Regions from separate parts of the Taylorella equigenitalis ATCC 35865 genome, predicted to be linked through region 2. Evidence: predicted binding sites of a transcription regulator. Region 2 holds the regulator's gene; the other holds the start of a gene.
The links. Region 2 encodes NrdR, which represses ribonucleotide reductase genes. Its sites were predicted from a motif close to CACNANATNTNGTG; they were not measured.
Positions count from the first base shown of each region.

Region 1: the regulator NrdR is predicted to act here: its motif matches at 1,405-1,418, upstream of nrdA (class 1a ribonucleoside-diphosphate reductase subunit alpha).

Region 1 is NC_018108.1:956,235-959,669, reverse strand. It holds gene KUI_RS04385 (chloride channel protein) at 1-285, shown strand, start outside; gene dusA (tRNA dihydrouridine(20/20a) synthase DusA) at 282-1,259, shown strand; gene nrdA (class 1a ribonucleoside-diphosphate reductase subunit alpha) at 1,499-3,435, shown strand, end outside.
Region 2 is NC_018108.1:1,491,689-1,495,123, reverse strand. It holds gene tyrS (tyrosine--tRNA ligase) at 1-131, shown strand, start outside; gene glyA (serine hydroxymethyltransferase) at 143-1,387, shown strand; gene nrdR (transcriptional regulator NrdR) at 1,391-1,849, shown strand; gene ribD (bifunctional diaminohydroxyphosphoribosylaminopyrimidine deaminase/5-amino-6-(5-phosphoribosylamino)uracil reductase RibD) at 1,839-3,002, shown strand; gene KUI_RS06855 (riboflavin synthase) at 2,987-3,435, shown strand, end outside.

The sequences.
Region 1 (3,435 bases), 540 kb from region 2:
AAAAACATAACTCAAGGCATAATGTCTAGCAGTCCCCTTGATGAGCCGATACCTGCAGACTTTATTCAAAGAAGTTTTGTGGACCCCCTCAAACTGGATATGGGTTTGGATGAAGTTCAAAATAGCTTTTTTTCTTATAACGGTGAAAGGCTTCCAGTCGTTGATAATAGTGAAAAACCTAAGCTAGTTGGCTTGGTGTATAAGTCAGACCTACTTCGTAAACTTTCTGAGATTAAAAAAATTGATGAAAGACGAGGGTACAAGGCAGTAGACATTAGAAAATGATAGATCAAAAACTTAACAGAGGCAGAAGGGTATCTGTAGCCCCTATGCTTGATGTCACTGATAAACATTGCCGTTTTTTTCATAGATTGCTTTCTCCCGAAGCCCTGCTTTTTACTGAAATGGTCACTACTGGTGCATTAATATTTGGAGATGTGCCTCGTCATTTAGACTTTAATGTTGAGGAGCACCCAGTTGCATTGCAACTTGGAGGAGCAGAACCCAAGGATTTAGCTTACTGTTCAAAGCTAGGTGAAGAATGGGGATATGACGAAATAAACTTAAATTGTGGATGCCCGTCAGATAGAGTTCAGAAGGGATCATTTGGTGCATGCTTAATGCTCGAGCCTGATTTGGTTGCCGATTGCTGGGTGGCAATGAACGAGTGCACCACAGTACCAATCTCTATTAAACACCGTCTTGGAGTTGATGATCATAATGATTATGAATTCGTATACCATTTCGTAAGTAAGCTATATGATGTCGGATGTCGTCTATTTATTACACATGCTAGAAATGCGTTTCTTAAAGGATTGAGTCCTAAGGATAATCGTTCTATTCCTCCACTTAAATATGACTATGTCTCTAGGCTGAAAGCTGATTTTCCAGATGCAAATTTTGTAATCAATGGAGGAATATCAAATTATGAATTGGCTATGCAGCTATTAGAGGAGTTTGATGGGATAATGCTGGGTAGATTAGCTTGGCATGAACCACGTGCGTTTATGAATATTGCCACTACAGAATTTGAAAGGTCTGAACCTCCAAACTTTACATTTATAAGAGATGCTTTAATTGGTTATGCTAAAAAAAACATAGAAAATGGTGGCAGTCTAAGAGAGGTTGTTAATCCTGTTCTTGGATTTATGAATGGTTTAAAAGGTGCAAGAAAATTTAGACAGATATTATCTAATCCTGACTTACTTAAGAGAAATGATATTTCAATAATAGGCGAAGCTTTTGCTCCTTTTTTATAAAATAACTTAGATGAAATTTGTTGATGAAAATCAACAAAACTAAAAAAAATATTCTCTAGTAGAAATTGTTGATAGCAAGTTAAATCCTAATTCTTAACGATGTATAACACGTAGGCATTTTCTTGTAGTTATTTATTTAATTAGATACTATATATTGTGCCTTGGGCATATAAACATTACTAAATATAGATTTTAACAAGAGTCTATATTTAGTCCTGTAAATCTTTGCTGGACTTTATATGAACACTAATACCATCTCTGTTATCAAGCGTGATGGCCGATCTGAGCCGTTAGACCTTGAAAAAATCCATCGTGTAATCGATTGGGCCGCAAATGGCCTGGATAATGTCTCTACATCACAAGTTGAACTTAATTCTCAAATTCAATTTTATGATGGTATTCAAACTCAAGATATACAAGAAACAATCATTAAAGCAGCTGCTGATTTAATTTCCACGGATACACCTGATTATCAGTATTTAGCGGCTAGACTTGCGATGATAAATATCAGAAAAAAAGCTTATGGTGATCATGTTCCACCCCATTTGTATGACCATGTATCATCCTTAATTCAAAAGGGTGTTTACGACAAAAATATAATTTCAGATTACTCAAAAGATGAATTTGAAGAGATGAACAGCTACTTAGTGCATGACAGAGATTGGGATTTCTCGTATGTGGCTGTTATGCAGATGCAGGGAAAATATTTAGTTCAAAATCGTGTTAGTGGAGAGATTTACGAGACACCTCAGTTTTTATATGTGCTCGTAGCAGCATGCTTATTTGCTAAGTATCCTAAGGATGTTCGTTTAAAGTACATAAGAGAATTCTACGATGCGACTTCAACTTTTAAGATTTCATTGCCAACCCCAATTATGGCTGGTGTCAGAACTCCAACTCGTCAATTTAGCTCATGCGTTTTGATTGAATGTGGTGATAGTTTGGATTCGATTAATGCTACAAGTTCTGCGATTGTTAGATATGTTTCTCAGAGAGCTGGTATTGGGATTAATGCAGGGCGAATTCGTGCTGAAGGGAGTCCAATTCGAGGTGGAGAAGCTAGGCATACTGGTTGTATTCCTTTTTATAAGCATTTCCAAACGGCTGTAAAGTGTTGCTCTCAAGGGGGAGTACGTGGTGGAGCAGCGACTTTATTCTATCCTATTTGGCATTTGGAAGTGGAATCGCTTCTTGTTCTTAAAAATAATAGGGGTGTAGAAGCTAATCGTGTGCGTCACATGGATTATGGGGTGCAGCTAAACCGTCTTATGTATGAAAGGCTTGTGAAAGGTCAGAACATTACTTTATTTTCTCCTTCCGATGTACCTGGTCTTTATGATGCATTTTTTGAGGATCAAGATACATTTGAGCAACTATATACTAAATATGAACAGGACCCTAGTATCAGGAAGCGTCAAGTTAAGTCGAATGATTTATTTTCTATGCTTATGCAGGAGAGGGCTAGTACTGGTCGTATCTACATACAAAACGTAGATCATTGCAATACACATGGAGCTTTTGACCCTAAAAAAGCACCTATAAGACAAAGCAATCTATGCTTGGAGATTACATTGCCAACTAAACCTTTGGATGATATTAATGATCCAAAAGGTGAGATTGCACTTTGCACTTTATCAGCTTTTAATCTAGGTGCCATCGACAGTTTAGATGAGTTAGAACATTTAGCTGACCTTGTTGTGCGTGCATTAGATGCACTTCTTGATTATCAAGATTATCCGATTAAAGCTGCTCAAATTAGTACTATGAACCGTCGTTCGCTTGGGGTTGGAGTTATAAATTTCGCATACTACCTAGCAAAAAATGGAGCAAAATATTCTGATGGTAGTGGCAATGCTATCACACACCAGACTTTTGAAGCTATTCAGTATTACTTGCTAAAGGCTTCAATGAATTTAGCTAAAGAATTTGGACCGTGTCCAGCTTTTGATGAAACCAAATATTCTCAAGGTGTCTTACCAATTGATACTTATAAAAAATCAGTTGATGATTTTTGTAAGGAGCCATTGCGTTTAGATTGGGATACTTTAAGGGTTGATATAGTTAAGTATGGGTTGAGAAATTCTACATTAACAGCTCTTATGCCATCAGAGACCTCTAGTCAGATATCAAACGCTACCAATGGTATCGAACCACCTAGGGGGCTTATTACAGTTAA
Region 2 (3,435 bases):
CTAGGAATATCGTCCAAGGCGGGGTGAAAGTTGACGGTTCAAAAGTTGAAGATAAAGGTTTAATTTTAAAATCTGGCACGTATGTAGTTCAGATTGGTAAACGTAAATTTGCAAGAATTACTATAGGTTAATTAGGAAAATCATGTTTGATAAAAATCTAACACTAGATAAAGTTGATCCAGAGCTTTTTGAAGCAATTAAGAAAGAGGAGCAACGCCAAGAGGAGCACATTGAACTTATTGCCTCGGAAAACTATACAAGTCCTGCCGTTATGCAGGCTCAAGGTTCACAATTAACAAACAAATATGCTGAGGGATATCCTGGTAAAAGATATTACGGCGGATGTGAGTTCGTTGATGAGGTTGAACAGTTAGCTATCGATCGTTTGAAAAAATTATTCGGTGCCGAAGCTGCTAATGTACAGCCAAATTCAGGATCACAAGCAAATCAAGCCGTATACTTTGCCGTACTAAAACCTGGTGATACCGTTCTTGGATTAAATCTTAATGAAGGTGGACATTTGACTCACGGTTCACCTGTTAATCTCTCAGGTAAGCTTTATAACTTTATCCCGTATGGTTTGAATCAGGATGAAGCTATCGACTACGAAGCTTTAGAAAAACTAGCTAAAGAACACAATCCTAAACTTATAGTTGCGGGTGCATCAGCATATTCACTCCGAATTGACTTCGAGAGAATTTCAAAAATAGCTAAAGATGTGGGGGCATATTTTATGGTTGACATTGCCCACTATTCAGGTTTGGTAGTTGGAGATCAATATCCAAATCCTGTACCATTTGCTGATTTTGTTACTTCTACTACACATAAATCCCTTCGTGGTCCTCGTGGTGGTGTGATTATGATGAAAGAACAACATGCGAAGATGATTAATTCCGCTATATTCCCAGGAATTCAAGGCGGTCCATTGATGCATGTCATAGCTGGTAAAGCGGTTGCATTTAAAGAAGCTTTAGAGCCTGAATTTAAGGAGTATGCAGCACAAATTGTTAAAAATGCAGTTGTTTTAGCTAAAACATTGCAAAAGCGAGGGTTGCGTGTAGTTTCAGGACGTACAGAAAGCCATGTGATGCTTATAGATTTAAGAACAAAGGGTATTACAGGAAAACTTGCCGAAAAAGTTTTAGGCGATGCGTACATAACATGCAATAAAAACTCTATACCTAATGACCCAGAAACTCCATTTGTAACTAGTGGTATTCGACTAGGAACACCAGCTATGACTACAAGAGGCTTTAAGGAAGCTGAGATGGAGCTGACTGCTAACTTAATCGCAGACGTTTTAGATAATCCTGAGGATGAAGCTAATATTCTTTCTGTACGGGAAAAAGTTTTAGCCTTAACCTCTAAATTTCCTGTGTACAAATAATCGATGAAATGTCCGTTCTGCTCTCATTGTGAAAGTCAAGTATTAGACTCGAGATCATCAGATGATGGTCTATCAATTAAGCGCAGACGGCGTTGTTTAAAATGCGATAAGCGATATACAACCTACGAAAAAATCGAACTCTCATTGCCAACAGTCGTAAAGAAAAATGGTGTTCGCATGGAGTTCGATATCAACAAGGTTCGCTCAAGCATGAGTGTTGCTCTTCGTAAAAGACCAGTATCAAGGGATGATTTGGATAATGCCGTATCACGAGTTCAAGAGCATTTTTTAAACTTCCCCGATAAAGAGGTCCAATCATACGATATTGGTCAGGTCGTAATGAAAGAATTAAAATCACTAGACCCAGTTGCATACGTGCGATTTGCCTCGGTATATCAAAGTTTCGAGGATATAGATCAATTCGTAATTACTATAAAAGAACTTTTAGGCGATGAAAAATAAGCATAATCACTTTATGCGTTTGGCCTATGAAGCATCTCTAAAAACTCGTTTTTTGCCAGATCCAAACCCGTGCGTGGGATGCGTTATAGTCCATAACGACGAGATAATTGGAGAAGGGGCAACGCAAATAGCAGGTTCTCATCACGCCGAGATTATGGCTCTAAAGGATGCAAGGATGCGTGGGCATGAGGATTTGATAGCGGATGCAATTCTTTACGTTACTTTAGAGCCTTGTAGTCATTTTGGTCGCACACCTCCGTGTACAGATGCTTTAATTTCTAATGGAATAAAGCATGTTGTGATTGCAAGTCCAGATCCCAATCCTATTGTTGGTGGCAATGGTATTCGTATTCTGCGCTCTAATGGAATTAAGGTTGAAGTAGGTTTTATGCTTGAAGAGGTCCTTGAGTTAAATTTAGGGTTTTTTTCTAGGATGATTAGGGGTACTCCATGGGTAAGGACTAAAATTGCTAGTTCGCTTGATGGTCGAATTTCACTAACTAATGGTCAATCTAAGTGGATAACTTGCGAAGAATCGCGTAACGACGGTCATTACTGGAGAGCTAGAAGTAGCATTGTTCTTACGGGTGCGGGTACTGTTTTAGCGGATAATCCAAAATTAAATGTTAGACACTTCAATACACCAAGAGCTCCGTTGATAGGTATTGTTGATAGGGAGCTTAACATTATTACTAAGCCTAAATTGAGTATTTTTTCTAATCCCAAGGTGTATGTTTTTGGAGAAATGGCAAAGGTACAGGATTTGGGCCTAGTTGACTTGTCTGAAAATATTGAACTTGTCGGATTGGGTTGTTTAGATGATGGAAAATTAAATCTGTCCGAGCTTTTAGAGTTTCTAAATTCTCTTCAGGTGAATGAAATCCATTTGGAGGCAGGTAGTGGATTGAATACTTCTTTTTATGAAGCTGGATTAATCGATGAGTTGTTGTGGTATCAAGCACCTTTAGTTTTGGGTAATTGTAATTCTCCCTTTAATATTAAAGAAGTAGAATCTATTCCAGTAGATAACAAACTGGAAATTTTTGATATTAAATCGATTAAAAATAATGTTCGCCTTCGAATTCGTAACACGGAATCTTGGGGAACATTGTTAAATTCTTTAAAGGAGATGGTGTTATGTTTACAGGCATAATTCAAACAGTGGGAAATATTGAATCTGTTTCTAATCTTGAAGTGGGTGTGCGACTACGCATTGCCAAAGGAAATTTAGATATGTCTAAGTTTAAGATAGGGGACTCTATTGCTGTCAATGGGGCTTGCATGACTATAGTGAACCTAGATGATGCGGGTTTTGAGGTTGATGTATCGGCTGAAAGTTTGTCAAAAACTTGTGGTCTAGATGAGGTGGGTTACGCTAATCTTGAAGGGGCTATGAGATTGGGGGATACTCTTGATGGACATTTAGTTTCTGGACATGTGGATGGAGTTGGGCGTGTTATGTCAATCAGCAAGGAAGGGGAATCTCATGTGATTGAAGTTCTTATTCCTAAGGAGTTAGCGATCTTTATGGCGTACAAAGGGTCAGTAGCTATCGATGGTGTTAGTATGACCATTAATAATGTTAC